2 regions of the Kitasatospora herbaricolor genome follow, and region 2 is predicted to be linked to the other one. Evidence: riboswitches for the same ligand, from Rfam matches in the RefSeq annotation. Region 2 holds a riboswitch; the other holds the start of a gene.
What was found. A riboswitch is a leader RNA that binds a small molecule or an ion and turns the genes downstream of it on or off. The one in region 2 is predicted to bind cyclic di-AMP.

Region 1 (9,257 bases), 3.7 Mb from region 2:
GACCTCGGCGGCGGCGATGCCGGGCCCGGTGCTGCTGCTCGCGTACGTGGTTCCGCTGCTTGCCTGCGTGTGATTCACCCTGTGCCTCCGGTTGTTCCTCGGTCCCGGCTCGGGCGGCGAGGTTGCAACATGTGCAACGACTATTGCATATGTTGATGAGACGGTTCTAGCATCGGCGCGGAACACCGGTCAACGGATCACCGGGCGGCGAGGCCCCTGGCCTCGGAAGACCGGGCCACGGGCCACGGGGCACCGGGCCACGGGGCACCGGTCGGCGAAGCACCGGTCACGGGTCGACGGCATGACATGAGGGAGCGCACCAGATGGCAGGTCAGGACACCGCGGCCACCGTGGACCCGGAGGCCGCCGACGGCCTCCCGGAGGCGGTGTGCCTGGGGGAGTCGATGGCCGTGCTGCTGCCCGAACGGCCGGGCCCGCTGGAGAGCGTCGAGGGCTTCCGGGTCTCGCTCGGTGGCGCCGAGTCGAACGTGGCGGGCGCGCTCTCGGCGCTGGGCGTGCGCAGCGGCTGGATCAGCCGGGTCGGCGACGACGGGTTCGGCCGGCGGCTGACGGCCGGGGTGGCCGCCCGCGGCGTGGACGTCTCGGCGGTCGTGGTCGACCCCACCCGCCCCACCGGGATCTACCTCAAGGAGGTCGGCGGCTCCACCGGCGAGCCGTACGACCTCGGCAGCGGACGCAGCCGGCTGCACTACTACCGGGCCGGCTCGGCCGCCGCCGCCCTCTCCCCCGACCTGCTCGCGGAGCCGGCGGCGGCCCGGCTGCTGGCCGGCGCCCGGCTGCTGCACCTGTCCGGGATCACCGCGGCGCTCTCCGACGGCTGCCTGGAACTGGTCCGGGCGCTGCTGGTCCGCCCGCGCCCGGCGGTCACCCGCGACCTGCTGGTCAGCTTCGACCTGAACTGGCGTCCGGCGCTGTGGCACGGCCGCGACCCGGCCGTGCTCCCGGCCCTGATGGACGCCGCCGACGTCCTGCTGCTCGGCGCCGACGAGGCCGAGGCCGTCCTCGGGACCGGTGACCCGCAGGCGCTGCGCGCCCGCTTCCCCTCCCCCGCCACCGTGGTGGTCAAGGACGCCGACCGGCTGGTGACCGCCGTCGGCCGGGACGGCACGGCGGTCGGCGAGGCCGCGCTGACCGTGGAGGTGGTCGAGGCGACCGGTGCCGGCGACGCCTTCGCCGCCGGCTACCTGGCCGGCACCCTGCGCGGCCTGGACCAGCGCCGCCGCCTGCGGCTGGGCCACCTCAGCGCCGCCTGCGCCCTGACCGCACCCGGCGACCAGGCCGAGCTGCCCGCGCGCGAGGTGGTCGCGGCCCTGCTGGACGCCTCGGCCGGGGACTGGGCCGCGACCCGGGTCTCGGCGGATGGCATCGTGTCCCCGGTACTTCCCGCGCTCCCGTCCCGGCAGGGCGCGTCCCCCGTGGTTGGAGCGAGATGAGCCAGACCGTCACCCGTGCCCTGCGCCTGCTCGCCGAGCTCGGCGAGGGTGAGCGCTCCCTCGACCAGCTGGCCGAGCTGCTCGGCGTGCACAAGACCACCGCGCTGCGCCTGCTGCAGAGCCTTGAGGAGGAGCGTTTCGTCTACCGCGACGCGGCGTACCGCTACCACCTGGGCGCCGGCCTGTTCGCGCTCTCCAGCCTGGCGCTGGAGCAGCGCGGGGTGCGCCGGGCGGCGGCACCGCACCTGGCGGCGCTGAACTCGGCGACCGGCCAGACGGTCCACCTGGCCGCGTACGAGGGCGGCGAGGTGGTCTACATCGACAAGTACGACTCCCGGCACCCGGTGCGGATGTACTCGCGGATCGGCCTGCGGGCGGCGCTGCACTGCGCGGCGGTCGCCAAGGTGCTGCTCGCGGACCTGCCGGTGGCCGAGCGCCGCCGGGTGGTGGCGGGCATCGACTTCACCCCGTACACCGCCAACACGCTGACCACGCCCGAGGCACTGCTGGCCGAGCTGGACACCGTCGCGGCCCGCGGCTGGGCGCAGGACCACGCCGAGCACGAGTCCTTCATCAACTGTGTGGCGGCGCCGGTCCGGGACGCCACCGGCCGGGTGGTGGCGGCCGCCTCGATCTCGGTGCCCGACGTGGTGCTCCCGTACGAGCGGGTGCTGGAACTGCTGCCCCAGCTGCTGGCCACGGCCCGGGCGGTCTCCGCCGACTGCGGGCTGCCGCCGGGCACCGCCTGACCCGGCCTCACCCGACCGACCAGCCTCACCCGGCCAACCGGCCGCCCCCCCACCCACACCCGTCCGCGCCGCGCCGCCCGCACGACCCGGCGCCGCACCAGCCCCGACCGACCGAGGAACCCCCCGAAGATGAGCGAGCACCCCACCATGAGCGACAAGGTCGAGATCCGTACCGACGGCGCCCCCGCCCCGGCCTGGATGTTCTCCCAGGGCGTCCGCAAGGGCCCGATCCTCCAGGTGTCCGGCCAGGGCCCGCAGGACCCGGCGACCGCCGAGTACCTCTTCCCCGGCGACGTGAAGGCGCAGACCCGGCGGACGCTGGAGAACGTCAAGGCCATCGTCGAGGCCGGCGGCGCGACCGTCGAGGACGTGGTGATGTTCCGCGTCTACCTCACCAAGCGCTCCGACTTCGCGCTGATGAACGAGGTGTACGCCGAGTTCATCGACGAGAACATCAAGCCGGGCGGCGTGAAGCCCTGCCGCACGACGATCTTCTGCGAGCTGCCGCAGGAGCCGATGCTGGTGGAGATCGACGCCCAGGCCGTGATCGGCTGACGGACGGCGGGACGCCGCGGCCGGGCCCCGGACGGCAGGACCGTCCGGGGCCGCGCCGCGCCCGCCGCCCCGCCCGTCCCGGCCGGTGGCGCCGCCGGCCACCCGGACGCCCGCTCCGGTGGCGGGCCCGCCGCACCGCGCCAAAGCTGGGTTGACCTGCTCCCCGCCCAGGAGGCCCGGCCATGTCCGACACCACCGTGACCGAGGCCGTGCCCGCGCCGCCCTCTCCACCCTCGCTGAGCCGGCGCCAGACGAACGTCGTCTTCCTGACCATCGTGCTCGGCATGCTGATGGCCGCCCTCGACCAGACCATCGTCTCCACCGCGCTGCCCACCATCGTGGCGGACCTCGGCGGCGGCGGTCACATGGCCTGGGTGGTGACGGCCTACCTGCTGGCCGAGACCGTCGCCACGGTGCTGGTCGGCAAGTTCGGCGACCTGTTCGGCCGCAAGATCGTCTTCCAGGTGAGCGCGGTGATCTTCATCGCGGGCTCGGTGGTCTCCGGCGCGGCCAACGGCATGGCGGTGCTGATCATCGGCCGGGCGGTGCAGGGCGTGGGCGGCGGCGGGCTGATGGTCACCGCGATGGCGCTGATCGCGGACGTCATCCCGCTGCGCGAACGCGGGAAGTACCAGGGCGCGCTGGGTGCCGTCTTCGGCGTCACCACGGTGGTCGGCCCGACCCTGGGCGGGCTGTTCACCGACCACGCCTCCTGGCGCTGGTGCTTCTACGTCAACATCCCGATCGCCGCGGTGATGATCGTGATGGCCGCCCGGACGATCCCCTCGGTCCGCGCCGCCGTCCGCCCGGTCATCGACTACCTCGGCATCGTGCTGATCGCGCTCGGCGCCAGCGGCCTGGTGCTCGGCCTGGAGTGGGGCGGCAACGAGTACGCCTGGAGCTCGCCCGTGATCATCGGGCTGTTCACCGGCTCGGTGCTGCTGCTGGTGGCCTTCGTCCTGGTGGAACTGCGGGCCCCGGAGCCGATGCTGCCGATGCACCTCTTCCGCAACTCGGTCTTCACGGTCTGCTCGGTGCTCAGCTTCATCGTCGGGTTCGCGATGCTCGGCGCGATGACCTACCTGCCGACGTACCTGCAGTTCGTCGACGGCGTCTCGGCCACCGGCTCGGGGGTGCGCACCCTGCCGATGGTGGTGGGCCTGCTCGGCATGTCGGTGCTCTCGGGCGTGGTGGTGAGCCGCACCGGCCGCTACCGGATCTTCCCGATCCTCGGCACCGCCGTGATGGCGCTGGGCCTGTACCTGATGTCGACGATGGGTCCGGACACCGGCGTCTGGCTGGAGTCCCTGTACATGTTCGTCCTGGGGCTCGGCATCGGTCTGGCCATGCAGGTGCTGACCATCGCCGTCCAGAACACCGTCCCGTACCACGAGCTGGGCACCGCGACCTCCGGCGTCACCTTCTTCCGGACGCTCGGCAGCTCCTTCGGCACGGCGGTGTTCGGCACCCTCTTCACCAACCAGCTGGGCCCCAACCTGGAGGAGGCCTTCGCGCAGTCCCCCGGCGTGCCGCCGGCCGCGGTGCAGAGCCCGCAGGCGCTGCGGGAGCTGCCCGCCGACGTGGCCCAGCCGTTCGTCCAGGCCTACGCCGACACCATCAACTACGTCTTCCAGTGGGTGGTGCCGGTCGCCCTGGTGGGCTTCGTGGTGGCCTGGTTCCTGAAGGAGGTGCCGCTGCGGGACAGCGCCCGGGCCGGCGCCTCCGACATGGGCGAGGCCTTCGGCGCACCGGACAGCGGGGACGCCGACCGGCAGCTGGAGCGGGCGCTCGCCAACCTGCTGCGCAAGGCCAAGGGACGGCCGGAGATCGGGCGCCGGCTGCTGGCCGACTCGGGCAGCACGGTCGGCCCGGACCAGGCCTGGATGCTCGGTCAGATCTACTGGCGCACCAAGCTCCAGGGCGGAGCCACCCTGCTGGCCATCGCGACCGCGCACCACATGCCGGAGGAGGTCGTCCGGCCCGCGGCCGAGCGGACCCTGCGCGCGGGCCTCGCCGAGAGCGAGCACGGGGTGCTGGCGCTCACCCCCCGGGGCGAGCGCGAGGTCGAGCGCCTCGCCGAGGCCTGGCGACACTGGATCGACCGGCACCTGGACGACTGGGACGTCACCGACCCCGCCGACCGGGCCCGGCTCGACCGCGCGGTCGAGGCCATCGCGACCAGACTGTACGAGGACGACCAGGTGCACCGGGAGAGCGTGCCGGCCTGACCGGAGGAAAGGTGCCGCCGGAAATCCCCCCCCCCCGAGGAAACGCGAACTGGCCGGGCCCGCAGCGATGAGCGTTCGCTGCCGGCCCGGCCGGTGTTCAACTACCGCGGCGCATCAGGCCGCGAGGGTTCGTACCCGGTGTCAGATGCTGACGCCGTGCGCACGGAGGTAGGCGATCGGGTCGATGTCCGAGCCGTACTCCGAGCCGGTGCGGATCTCGAAGTGCAGGTGCGGGCCGGTCACGTTGCCGGTCGCGCCGGAGAGACCGATCTGCTGGCCGACGGTCACGGTCTGGCCGACCTTGACGCCGATCGAGGAGAGGTGGGCGTACTGGGCGTACTTGCCGTCCGCCAGCTTGATCTCGACCTCGTTGCCGTAGGCGCCGCCCGGGCCCGCCTTGACGACGGTGCCGGCCGCGACGGCCTTCAGCGGGGTGCCGGTGGCGGCGACGAAGTCGGCACCGGTGTGGTGGCCGCTGGACCACATGGAGCCGGCCACGCCGTAGGCGGTGCCGAGGCGGGCGCCGGCGATCGGCGCGGTGTAGCCGGAGGTGCTGGCGGCCGCGGCCGGGGCCGGGGTGACGGCCGGCTTCGGCGCGGTGGTGGCGGCGGGCTTGGGAGCCTCGACCGGCTTCGGGGCCTGAGTGGCCTTCGGGGCCTCGGCGACCTTGGGCGCCTGAGTGGCCTTCGGGGCCTGAGTGACCTTCGGGGCCGGGGTGGCCTTCTTGGCCGGCGCGGAGTCGGAGGAGGTCTTCGGGGCCGGGGCGGCGGCGGGCGCCTGGGCGGCGGCCTTGCCGACCACGAGCTGCTGACCCGGGTAGATCAGGTTCGGGTTGGCGCCGACGACCGAGCGGTTGGTCTCGTACAGCGCGTGCCACCCGCCGTCGACGTTCTTCGCCGCGGCGATCTTCGACAGGGTGTCACCGCCGACCACCTTGTAGGTCTCGTCGACGGCGGCGGCCGGCGCGGCGGCCGGGGCCGCGGCGGGGGCGGTCTCGACGGCGGCGGCCTTGACGGCCACGGCGTCGGCGCTGGTGGCACCGGTCCAGGTGGTGGACTGCGACTTGGCGGCCGGGACCTCGTGCGCCGAGGCGCTGACGGCGGTCACCAGGGGAAGGGCGAGAACCGCGCCGGTCACACCGGTGGCGATGCCGATCCGGGCGAGACGGGGCAGACGGTTACGACGGTGCTTTGCCTGTGCGGGCATGGGGTATTTCCTCTCCGACGCCTGCGAGGTGAGCTGTCGGGTTCGGGCTGGAGTTGCCCGGCCGCAAGCGCGGCTTCACCCCAAGCCGTCCCGGCTGACGGGACGGCGACTTACCTGTGGGTCCCCCACTCCTGCCGTACAGAGTTCGTTCGAAGCCCCCGGGCAGCGGCAGGACTAGGCGTTCCACCCGGCGGGCCCACCCGGACATTGGCCGGGCGGTCGCTGAAGCAAAGCCCATCGGCCCGGGTTAATCAATGTCGATCACATTCACCTCCGGAAATTCACAAAAATCCCAGGGAATTCAGTGACTCTCCGAATGATCGACTGTGCAGTACGTGCACAATCCAATCGCGCTGAGCGACCGTCCGACCCCCCTGCGCCGACATTCTCGGCCCTGCGTCCACCACCGCACACGCTCAGCCACCACCCGGACGCGCCGCCGGTGACCCTTGTCACGTAGGCCCCCCGGGCGCAGGATCGAGCCGTGGAAACCGACGCCGCCGGCGCACTCAGGATCGGCACCCCGCAGGGGCGCTGGGTGGTGCTGGCCACGGTGCTCGGCTCCAGCATGGCCATGCTGGACGGCACCGTCGTCAACGTCGCCCTGCCGCGGATCGGCGAGGACCTCGGCGCCTCCTTGGCCGCCCTGCAATGGACTCTGAACGCCTATCTGCTCACCCTGGCCGGGCTGATCCTGCTCGGCGGGGCGCTCGGCGACCGGTACGGCCGGCGCCGGGTCTTCCTGATCGGCGTCTGCTGGTTCGCCGTCGCCTCCGCCGTCTGCGCGGCCGCCCCGAACGTCGGGGTGCTGATCGCGGCCCGCGCCCTGCAGGGCATCGGCGGCGCGCTGCTCACCCCCGGATCCCTGGCGATGCTGCAGGCGACCTTCCGGCCCGACGACCGCTCGGCGGCGGTCGGCCTCTGGTCCGGCCTCGGCGGGGTCGCCGCGGCGGTCGGCCCCTTCCTGGGCGGCTGGCTGGTGGACGGCCCGGGCTGGCGCTGGATCTTCCTGCTGAACGTGCCGTTGGCCGCCGTGGTGCTCGCCGTCTCGCTGCGGCACGTACCGGAGAGCCGGGACGAGAGCGCCACCGGCAGCTTCGACATCGCGGGGGCGGTGCTGGCCGCGCTCGCCCTCGGCGGGGTGACCTACGCGCTGACGGCCGCCGGCGAAGGGCTCTCCCCCGCGGTCTGGCTCTCCGGCGCCGCCGGGCTGCTGCTCGGCGCGGTGTTCATCGCCGTCGAACGGCGCACCGCGTCCCCGATGCTGCCGCTGGAGCTGTTCTCCTCACGCCTGTTCACCGCGGTGAACCTGGTCACCCTCTGCGTGTACGCGGCCTTCAGCGGCGTGTTCTTCCTGCTGGTGGTGCAGCTCCAGACGGTCTCCGGCTTCACCCCGCTGACCTCCGGGCTCGCCCTGCTGCCGATCACAGTGCTGATGCTGGCGCTGTCCGCCCGGGCCGGTCGGCTCGGCAAGCGGATCGGCCCCCGGCTGCCGCTGTTCCTCGGGCCGCTGATCTGCGCGACGGGCGTGCTGCTGATGCTGCGGATCGGCCCGGACGCCTCCTACTGGACGGAGGTGCTGCCGGCCACCACCGTGATGGGCTGCGGGATGGTCCTGCTGGTGGCGCCGCTCACCGCGACGGTGCTGGCCGCGGTGGAGGTGCGCCGGGCCGGGATCGCCAGCGGCGTCAACAACGCGGCGGCCCGGGCGGCCGGCCTGCTCGCGGTCGCGGCGCTGCCCGCGCTGTCCGGGCTGAGCGGCGACGCCTACCAGGTGCCGGACTCGGTGGACGCGGCCTTCCGGACCTCGATGCTGATCTGCGCCGGACTGCTGGTCACCGGCGGCCTGCTCGCGCTGGCCACCGTCCGCGGCAACGTGCTGGCCCCCGAGGACCACCCGGTCGCCGAGCCGGACGCGGCCTGGTCCTGCGGCGCCTGCGGACCGCCGATCGATCCGGGGCACGAGCGCCCCGGAACGCCTCGGGGCCCTGCCGCGGGGAACGCGACAGGGCCCTGAGAAAACTGACGACAGGTCAGAGAATGTCACCGGGCGCGTACTTGGCGGCCTCCGGGTGGGCGGCCGCGACCGCCTCGATCCGGCGGACGACCTCGGCGACCTGCGCCCCGGCCGCACCGGTGAAGGAGATCCGGTCGGCGAGCAGCGCGTCCAGCTCGGCGCGGCCGAGCGGCATCCGCTCGTCGGCGGCCAGCCGGTCCAGCAGCTCGTTCTCCCGGGCGCCGGCCCGCATCGCCAGCGCGGACGCGACGGCGTGCTCCTTGATGACCTCGTGCCCGGTCTCCCGGCCGACGCCCGCGCGCACCGCGCCCATCAGCACCTTGGTGGTGGCGAGGAACGGCAGGTAGCGGTCCAGCTCGGCCTCGATCACGGCCGGGAAGGCGCCGAACTCGTCGAGGACGGTCAGGAAGGTCTCCAGCAGGCCGTCGAAGGCGAAGAAGGCGTCCGGCAGCGCGACCCGGCGCACCACCGAGCAGGAGACGTCGCCCTCGTTCCACTGGTCGCCGCCGAGCTCGGCGGTCATCGAGGCGTACCCGCGCAGGATGACGGCCAGGCCGTTGACGCGCTCGCAGGAGCGGGTGTTCATCTTGTGCGGCATCGCGGAGGAGCCGACCTGGCCCTCCTTGAAGCCCTCGGTGACCAGCTCGTGGCCGGCCATCAGGCGGATGGTCTTGGCCAGGCTGGACGGCGCGGCGGACAGCTGCACCAGGGCGGAGAGCACCTCGAAGTCCAGCGAGCGCGGGTAGACCTGGCCGACGCTGGTCAGCACGTGGTCGAAGCCGAGGTGGCCCGCCACCCGCTGCTCCAGCTCGGCCAGCTTGGCGGTGCCCTCGCTGCCCCCGCCCAGCAGGTCCAGCATGTCCTGGGCGGTGCCGACCGGGCCCTTGATCCCGCGCAGCGGGTACCGGGCGATCAGCTCCTCCAGGCGGTTGAACGCCACCAGGAGTTCGTCGGCCACGGTGGCGAACCGCTTGCCGAGGGTGGTCGCCTGCGCGGCCACGTTGTGCGAGCGGCCGGCCATGACCAGCTCGGAGTACTGCGCGGCGAG
Region 2 (9,257 bases):
AACGGCTGCTCGGCCCGCACCACCCGGACGTCCGACGCCTGCGGCAGAGCCTCGACCAGCTCCAGCAGCACCGCCGGACGGGGAACCCGCCGGCGGTGCTGCTGGATGTCGCCCCCGGCCGGGTGCCCGCCCCCGGCCAGCCGCCGGCGACCCCGCCGGCCTTCGACCCCCGCTCGGCGGGTTGGCCCACGCCGGCCCCCGGCAACCCGTACGCGACCGGGCGCTGACCGGCCGGACCCGCGACGGGCCGGGTTCGCCCGTTCGGAGCACGGTCCCCGACGGCGGGCACCGGTCGACCTACGCTCGGGGCACGCCCGGCGCTCCGGGCGCATCCGCCCCGCGCGGGTACGCCGACGCGCGCCCAGGTGCGCGAGCGGCCGCCGTGCGCGCCGAGCGCTCCCGCCCGGAGGCCCGCGCGCCGAAGCCGCGCCGACCGTACGCGCTCCGCCCGCTCCGCCCGCACGGTCGGTCAGCACCGCCGGTCCGGGCCCGTCCGCACCCCGCCGCACCCTCTGGGGAGGCTCCCGCCATGAACCGCCTGGCCACCGTCCGTCGCGCGCTCGCCCCCGCCGCCCGGGCGCTGCCCGTGCTCGCGGCCGGCCTCGGCGCGCTGCTGCTCTGCTCCTGCGGCGGGCCCGTGCAGGCGGGCGCCGCGGCGGTGCTGGACGGCGAGCGGATAAGCCTCACGGCGGTGCAGGAGCGGGTGGCCGAGCTGCGCACGGTCACCGCGGCCTCGCCGGGGGACGCCGACGCGGGGGCGGAGGGGCTGGCGCGCCGGGCGGTCACCCAGCTGGTGCTGGACGCCCTGGTGTCCCGGGCGCTGGCCGACCGCGGGCTGAGCGTCGGCGCCGGCGAGGCGGCTGCGGCCCGCGCCGCGGACGAGGTCTGGGCGGGCGGCTCGGCTCGGCTCGAACAGCTGCTGGCCGCCCGGGGCGTCCCCGCGGTCGAGGTCGACCGGTACTACCTGCAGCAGGTGGGCATCCGCCGGCTGGCGGCGGCCCGGGGGCAGGACGCCGGGACGGAGGCCGGGGACACCGAGGTCCGGCGGGCACTGGCCGAGGCGGCGGCCGCCCTGCACGTCCGGGTCAATCCCCGGTACGGCAGCTGGGACGCGCAGCGGGTCGTCCTCGCACCGGACCGGCCCGACCGCTGAGCCCGACCCGCCGACCCGCCGACCCTTGACCCGCCGACCCGCCGAGGCCGCCGCCCGCCGGGCCCGGGGCGCCCGCCGTCCACCGCTCGGCGGCGGTGCCCGGGGCCCGCCCGCGGACCGGTAGGTTCGGAGGGTGACCACGTCTACGGCAGCCCCGAAGCTGATCCTGCTCACCACCACCCACCGGGTCGCCCCCGGTCTGATGTCCTGGCCGGCCTGGGAGGCCCTGCGCGGCGCGGACCTGGTGCTGGCGGCGGACCCGGAGCACCCGCAGCTGGCGGCCGTCCGGCAGGCGGGGGTCCAGGTGGAGATCGTCGAGCGCGGCACCGCCCCGGCGCTGGCCCGCCGGCTGTCCGCCGGGTCCGAGCGGGTCACCGTCTGGCTGGGCAGCCCGGACGGCGACCCGGGCCTGACGGACGCCCTCGCCCGCCTCGCGGTCGAGGAGGCCGGGGCGGTGCCCGAGATCGAGCTGCTGCCCGGGTCGTACGACCTGCCCGGCGCGCGGCTGCTCGACCTGGCCTCGGTGATGGACCGGCTGCGGTCGCCCGGCGGCTGCCCGTGGGACGCCGAGCAGACCCACGCCTCCCTGGTGAAGTATCTGGTGGAGGAGGCCTTCGAGCTGGTCGAGGCGATCGAGGAGGGTGACCGCGAGACGCTCCGCGAGGAGCTGGGGGACGTCCTGCTGCAGGTGTTCTTCCACTCCCGGATCGCCGAGGAGCACCCCGAGGACCCGTTCTCGATCGACGACGTGGCGGGCGACATCGTCGAGAAGCTGATGTACCGCCACCCGCACGTCTTCGGCGACGTCGAGGCGGAGGGGACGGCCGCGGTCGAGGCGAACTGGGAGCAGCTGAAGGCGGCCGAGAAGCAGCGCGAGTCCGTCCTGGACGGCGTGCCGGCCGGCCTGCCGGCGCTGGCGTACGCGGCGAAGCTGGTCTCCCGGGTGCGGCGTGCGGGCTTCACCGCCGTGCCGGACGCCCCGTACGAGCTGCCGGCGGAGCTGACCGCGGAGTCGGCGGGCCGGCTGCTGCTCGCGGTGGCGCAGCGGGCGCACGACGCCGGCGTGGACGTGGACGCGGCGCTCCGGGCGAGTGCCCGCGGCTACCGCCGGGAGGTCCGGGCGGCGGAGGGCCTGACGGACTGAACCGGGCGGACTGACACCGGCGGCCCCGGCGCGCGGCGGCACGGGCGCGGGTAGCCGGCCGCACGCGGTGCGGCCGGTCGGGATGGGGCGGGGCCGGCCTCAGCCGCGCTCGGTGCCCGCGGCGGTGCCGGTGAGCGCCTGGTCGTCCGCGGCCCGGCGCTGCGGCGGGATGACCTCGCTGATCGCCTCGCCGACGAGGGCGAGCAGTTCGGCGAGCCGGTCGAGGTGGTCGGGCAGCTCGGCCAGCGAGACGATCCGCTCGCCGTCGGGCCCGGCCACGCAGAACAGGTCGATCGGGCCGAGGTGCTTCTCCGCGGTGTCGACCAGGGCGGCCACGTCGCTGGGGCGGTGGATGTCGCCGCACACCCCGACCACCGGGCAGCCCGGGCGGTCGAGTTCGGCGGCGAGGTCCTCGGCCCGGTTGGGGTGCTGGTCGGCGATGAGCACCCCGGCGGCGCCGGCGGCCGTGAACCGGCGGGCCAGGTCGGCGCCCGAACCGCCGTCCAGTACCGCGATGACCACCACTGCCCCGGCTACCCGCATGGGTGCGCTCCTCCCTGTGGGCGACACCGCACCGGCGCCCACCAAAGACATGTCGGAGGATCCTAGGCACGTCACGACCCTCCGCAACAGGGATTACCCATCAGGTGACCAGGCTCACGCCTGCCGGCCACCGGATACGGTCAGGACATGCCGGATCAGCCGAACCCCGCCCAGCCTCCCCTCTTCACGTGGGAGTTCGCCGCCGACCCCTACCCCGCGTACGCGTGGCTGCGCGAGCACTCCCCGGTGCACCGCACCACGCTGCCGAGCGGGGTGGACGCCTGGCTGGTCACCCGGTACGCGGACGCCCGGCAGGCGCTGGCCGACGGCCGGCTCTCGAAGAACCCGGCGCACCACAGCGAGCAGGCGCACCGCACCGGGCGGGTGGGGATCCCGGGCGAGCGCAGCGCCGACCTGATGACGCACCTGCTGAACATCGACCCGCCGGACCACACCAGGCTGCGGCGGCTGGTGTCGAAGGCGTTCACGCCGCGCCGGGTGGCGGAGTTCGAGCCGCGGGTGCAGCAGCTGACCGACCGGCTGATCGACTCCTTCGCCGGGCGCGGCTCGGCCGACCTGATCCACGAGTTCGCCTTCCCGCTCCCCATCTACGCGATCTGCGACCTGCTCGGCGTCCCGCCGCAGGACCAGGACGACTTCCGCGACTGGGCGGGCATGATGATCCGGCACGGCGGCGGTCCGCGCGGCGGGGTGGCCCGCGCGGTGAAGCGGATGCGCTCCTACCTGCTGGAGCTGATCCACCGCAAGCGGGCCGACCTGGGCGACGACCTGATCTCCGGGCTGATCCGGGCCAGTGACCACGGTGAGCACCTCACCGAGAACGAGGCCGCCGCGATGGCCTTCATCCTGCTGTTCGCGGGCTTCGAGACCACGGTCAACCTGATCGGCAACGGCCTGTACGCCCTGCTGCGCCACCCCGGGCAGCGGGCCCTGCTGCAGGACTCGGTGGCGGCGGGGGAGACCGGGCTGCTGGCCACGGCGGTGGAGGAACTGCTGCGCTACGACGGTCCGGTGGAGCTGGCCACCTGGCGGTTCGCGACCCACCCGCTGACGATCGGCGGGGTGGACATCCCGGTCGGCGACCCGGTGCTGGTGGTGCTGGCGGCGGCGGACCGCGATCCGGCGCGTTTCGCGGACGAGAACACCCTCGACATCGCCCGGAAGGACAATCCGCATCTCGGTTTCGGCCACGGGATCCACTACTGCATCGGCGCACCGCTGGCCCGGCTGGAAGGCCAGGCCGCGCTGGCCACGCTGCTCACCCGGCTGCCTGATCTGCGGCTTGCGGCGGAACCGGAGGAACTTCGCTGGCGTGGTGGGCTGATCATGCGTGGGCTTCGTGAACTCCCGGTCGAATTCACTCCGGCGAAGGCGCTCTGACCGGCCGGGAAACGCTGACGGCGTGTCGGACAGGATCGCTCACGGACGCTCAGAACACGCATCAATACGGACAAATGGGCGTGGTTTGTGAACGATCCGCCGACTGTCGTAATTTCCGTGTGATGTATGCGATATGAGCTTGTGATTGATGTGAGGATCTGTCTACTCTCCCTGGTGTTCGCAGCTGCGAACACCCGTGCGCGGAACGCCGAGTCCTGCCCGCCGCGCGTCCGGGAAACCGACCAGACCCTTGGGCAGGGGCGGGGGACCCAGGATTTTCTGCCGTTCCCCACGGCTTGGGGTGAAGCCGCATCAGGTGGAAGAAGGATTCCGCCCGAGGCGGCCGGGCCACCTCCCGGTCCGAACCCGACAGCTCACCTCGCAGGCGTGCGGAGAGGGACATGTCCATGCTGTTCGTTGGTAACGGTCGTCACCGTCGTCGTACCCAGGCCGAGAAGGCGATCGCCGTGGCGGGCGTCGCCGGGGTCGGACTCGCGATGCCGCTCCTCGCCGCCACCGGCGCCCACGCGGCCCCCGTGTCCGTCTGGGACAAGGTCGCCCAGTGCGAGAGCGGCGGGAACTGGAGCATCAACACCGGCAACGGGTACTACGGCGGACTCCAGTTCAGCCAGAGCACCTGGAAGGCCTACGGCGGCGGCCAGTACGCCCCGCAGGCGCACAAGGCCAGCAAGGGCCAGCAGATCGCCGTCGCGGAGAAGGTCCTCTCCTCGCAGGGCCCGGGTGCCTGGCCGGTCTGCTCGGTCAAGGCCGGCCTGACGAAGGGCGGCGCCTCCGCCCAGGTCGACACCGCCGACGCCACCACGCAGAGCGCCTCGCAGGACGCCGGCACCCGGAGCGTGCAGCCCGCTCCCGCCGCCAAGCCCGCCAAGCCGGCGCAGTCGAAGCCGGCCCGGGCCACCCGGGCGAAGGTCTCGACGGACGGCCAGGGCTCCCCGTCCGGCCGCGGCGAGGCCCAGGACCCGGACTTCTCCGGCCGCACCGGCTGGGACGCGGCCAACAAGGTCTTCTGGTACCAGGTGGACGGCGGCTGGCACTGGACGAGCCACCAGGACGTCTACGACCGCCACGCCGACGACGACACGCCGCAGGCCCGTACCGCCGCCGCGGCCGCCCCCGCGGCCGAGGCCGCTCCCGCCGCGCCGGTCACCCCCGCCGCCGCGACGACCGGCCGGGCCTACACCGTCCAGCCCGGCGACACCCTCGGCGGGATCGCCGGCAGCCAGGGCGTGGCCGGCGGCTGGGGCGCGCTGTACGACGGCAACCGCACCGTGGTGGGCGGCGACCCGGACCTCATCCTGCCGGGCCAGGTCCTGAACCTCGGCTGAGCACGGCGCGCGGGGCCGTGCCGTCCGGTACGGCCCCCTTCGCCCCCTTTCGCCCCGCTCCGGGTGCATCCCGTGGGGCATCCAGGTGAACTACCGGCGGGTAGCCGGGCCACACGCTGAGACGGGACCGAGGTCGACGTGGCCGGGAGAGCCCGTGCGGTTAGGCTCTGGTCGTAACGACTCCGCAATCGTCCGCCGGACTCCACAACGGTCCGCGGATACCTGCTTCCGCTAGGAGATGCCTCGTGCCGTCCATTGATGTCGTCGTAGCCCGTGAGATTCTCGACTCGCGTGGCAACCCCACGGTCGAGGTCGAGGTCGGCCTCGACGACGGCAGCACCGGCCGTGCCGCTGTCCCGTCCGGCGCCTCCACCGGTGCCTTCGAGGCGCTCGAACTGCGCGACGGCGACAAGAACCGCTACTTCGGCAAGGGCGTGGAGAAGGCCGTCCTGGCCGTCATCGAGCAGATCGGCCCGGAGCTCGTCGGCTACGACGCCACCGAGCAGCGCCTGATCGACCAGGCCATGCTCGACCTGGACGCCACCCCGGACAAGTCCTCGCTCGGCGCCAACGCCATCCTCGGCGTCTCGCTCGCCGTGGCGCACGCCGCCTCCGAGGCCTCGGACCTGCCGCTGTTCCGCTACCTCGGCGGTCCCAACGCGCACGTCCTGCCCGTCCCGATGATGAACATCCTCAACGGCGGCTCGCACGCGGACTCCAACGTCGACATCCAGGAGTTCATGATCGCTCCGATCGGCGCGGAGTCCTTCTCCGAGGCCGTCCGCTGGGGCGTCGAGGTCTACCACACGCTCAAGGGCGTGCTGAAGGAGCGCGGCCTCTCCACCGGTCTGGGCGACGAGGGCGGCTTCGCCCCGAACCTGGACAGCAACCGCGAGGCGCTCGACCTCATCGTCGAGGCCATCAAGAAGGCCGGCTACGTGCCCGGCAAGGACGTCGCGCTGGCGCTGGACGTCGCCGCCTCCGAGTTCTTCAAGGACGGCGCCTACCAGTTCGAGGGCAAGGGCCTCACCTCGGCCGAGCTCATCGACTACTACGCCGACCTGGTCGCCTCGTACCCGCTGGTCTCCATCGAGGACCCGCTGGACGAGCAGGACTGGGACGGCTGGAAGGCCATGACCGTCAAGCTCGGCGACAAGGTCCAGCTGGTCGGCGACGACCTGTTCGTCACCAACCCGGTCCGCCTCGCCAAGGGCATCGAGACCGGCACCGCCAACGCGCTGCTGGTGAAGGTCAACCAGATCGGCTCGCTCACCGAGACCCTGGACGCCGTCGAGCTGGCCCAGCGCAACGGCTACCGCTGCATGATGTCGCACCGCTCCGGCGAGACCGAGGACGTCACCATCGCCGACCTCGCCGTCGCCACCAACTGCGGCCAGATCAAGACCGGCGCCCCGGCCCGCTCCGAGCGCGTCGCCAAGTACAACCAGCTGCTGCGCATCGAGGAGATCCTCGACGACGCCGCCGAGTACGCCGGCCGGGGCGCCTTCCCGCGCTACAAGTACGAGGCCTGATCCCGCCACGAGGGCCGACGCCCTCGGCGGGAGACGCCCCCGGAGCACGGGGGCGGACACACAGCCGCTGCACCGGTGCCCCGGCTCTCACCCCGTAGGGTGGGGGCCGGGGCACCGGCGCGACCAGGAGGGGTAACGGGAGATGGCAGGCTGGAAGATTCCGGGCTTCGCGGCGCGCCCGCGATTCACGAGCCGGGCGACCGTGCTCGTCCTGGTGCTCTGCTCCCTGGTGGCGATCCTCGCCTACCCCACCCGCCAGTTCATCTCCCAGCGCTCGGAGATCTCCGCCCAGCGCGCCCGGGCCGAGCACGCCCGGCAGCAGGTCGAGCAGCTCCGCCGGGAGAAGGCCCGCTGGCAGGACCCGGAGTTCGTCAAGGCGCAGGCCCGGGCCCGGCTGCACTACGCGATGCCGGGGGAGACCCCGTTCATCTCCGTGGACCCGGCCGCCGGCGCCACCAAGTCCTCCTCCTCGGCCGGCGCAGCCGGCCCGGCGAAAGCCGCCAAGCCCTGGTACGCGAGCGTCTGGGACTCCGTGGACGCCGCCGACACGGCCGCCCTGGCCCCGCCCGCGGCCCCGGCCGCCGCCCCCGCCCCTGCCCCCGCTAGAGACAGCTCTCCCCATGACCACTGAGAACACCCCCTCCGCCTCCGCCGCCACCCCCGGTGCGGCCGTCGCGGACTCCGACGTCGCCGCGATCGCCGCCCAGCTCGGACGGGTTCCGCGCGGCCTGCGCGGCGTCGCCCACCGCTGCCCCTGCGGCAACCCGGACGTCGTGGAGACGGCCCCCCGCCTCGCGGACGGCACGCCGTTCCCCACCCTCTACTACCTGACCTGCCCCAAGGCCGCCTCGCTGATCGGCACCCTGGAGGCGGACGGCGTGATGAAGGAGCAGACCGCCCGGCTCGCCGAGGACCCGGAACTGGCCGCCGCCTACCGGTCGGCGCACGAGGACTACATCGCCCGCCGGGACGCGATCGAGGTGCTGGAGAACTTCCCCAGCGCCGGCGGCATGCCGGACCGGGTGAAGTGCCTGCACGTGCTGGTCGGCCACTCGCTGGCGGCCGGGCCCGGGGTCAACCCGCTCGGCGACGAGGCGATCGGGATGCTGGAGGACTGGTGGGCCAAGGGCCCGTGCGTCTCCGCCGCCGAGGTGGCCGAGAGCGCCGCCCGGGTCGCCGAGCAGCGGGCCACCGCCGAGGACCACGCGGCCGTGATCGCCGCCAAGGAGCAGCTGGCGGCCGAGCGCGCCGCGAAGAAGCGCGCGGCCGAGGAGGAGGGCGCATGACCACCACCAGGGTGGCCGCGATCGACTGCGGCACCAACTCGATCCGCCTGCTGGTCGCCGACCTCGACCCGGAGACCGGTGCGATCACCGACCTCGACCGCCGGATGGTCATCAACCGGCTCGGCCAGGGCGTCGACCGGACCGGCCGGCTCGCCCCCGAGGCGCTGGAGCGGACCTTCGCGGCCTGCCGCGAGTACGCCGAGGTGATCAGCTCCTACGGGGTCGCTCCGGAGCGGATCCGCTTCGTGGCGACCAGCGCCTCGCGCGACGCCGAGAACAGCGACGAGTACACCGAGGGCGTCCGGGGCATCCTGGGCGTGGCCCCCGAGGTGGTCAGCGGGGACGAGGAGGCGCGGCTCTCCTTCGTCGGCGCGACCAAGGAGCTCACCGGCGGTCAGTTCCCCTCGCCCTACCTGGTCTTCGACCTGGGCGGCGGCTCCACCGAGTTCGTGCTGGGCACGGACGACGTGCAGGCGGCCCGCTCGGTGGACATCGGCTGCGTCCGGCTCACCGAGCGCCACTTCGCCGGCGCCGAGCTGCCCACGCTGGGGCAGATCTCCGCCGCCAAGGCGCACATCCGGGGCGAGCTGGACAAGGCCGCCGAGGACGTCCGGCTGACCGGGGCGGCCACCCTGGTCGGCCTGGCCGGCACCGTCACCACGGTGTCCGCGATCGCACTGGAGCTGCCCGAGTACGACTCGGAGCGGATCCACCACTCGCGGATCTCGCGCGACCAGGTCGCGGAGATCGCCGGGCGGCTGCTGGCCTCCACGCACGCCGAGCGCGCGGCGATCCCCGCCATGCATCCGGGGCGGGTCGACGTGATCGCGGCCGGTGCGCTGGAGCTGCTGG

Region 1: it holds a riboswitch for cyclic di-AMP, as region 2 does, so the genes downstream of both, J2S46_RS08325 (M23 family metallopeptidase) here and J2S46_RS24380 (LysM peptidoglycan-binding domain-containing protein) in region 2, are expected to answer to the same signal.

The regions. Positions count from the first base shown of each region.
Region 1 covers NZ_JAUSVA010000002.1:1,818,080-1,827,336, forward strand. Annotated here, with positions in the region: gene J2S46_RS08300 (alanine racemase) at 1-78, opposite strand, end outside; gene J2S46_RS08305 (sugar kinase) at 324-1,454, shown strand; gene J2S46_RS08310 (IclR family transcriptional regulator) at 1,451-2,203, shown strand; gene J2S46_RS08315 (RidA family protein) at 2,333-2,758, shown strand; gene J2S46_RS08320 (MDR family MFS transporter) at 2,941-4,986, shown strand; gene J2S46_RS08325 (M23 family metallopeptidase) at 5,128-6,192, opposite strand; cyclic di-AMP (ydaO/yuaA leader) riboswitch at 6,196-6,346, opposite strand; gene J2S46_RS08330 (MFS transporter) at 6,677-8,209, shown strand; gene purB (adenylosuccinate lyase) at 8,226-9,257, opposite strand, start outside.
Region 2 covers NZ_JAUSVA010000002.1:5,483,592-5,492,848, forward strand. Annotated here, with positions in the region: gene J2S46_RS24355 (serine/threonine-protein kinase) at 1-227, shown strand, start outside; gene J2S46_RS24360 (SurA N-terminal domain-containing protein) at 530-1,153, shown strand; gene J2S46_RS24365 (nucleoside triphosphate pyrophosphohydrolase) at 1,287-2,297, shown strand; gene J2S46_RS24370 (SDR family NAD(P)-dependent oxidoreductase) at 2,397-2,840, opposite strand; gene J2S46_RS24375 (cytochrome P450 family protein) at 2,988-4,241, shown strand; cyclic di-AMP (ydaO/yuaA leader) riboswitch at 4,471-4,643, shown strand; gene J2S46_RS24380 (LysM peptidoglycan-binding domain-containing protein) at 4,643-5,587, shown strand; gene eno (phosphopyruvate hydratase) at 5,833-7,119, shown strand; gene J2S46_RS24390 (FtsB family cell division protein) at 7,262-7,750, shown strand; partial or broken gene J2S46_RS24395 (DUF501 domain-containing protein) at 7,747-8,405, shown strand; gene J2S46_RS24400 (Ppx/GppA phosphatase family protein) at 8,402-9,257, shown strand, end outside.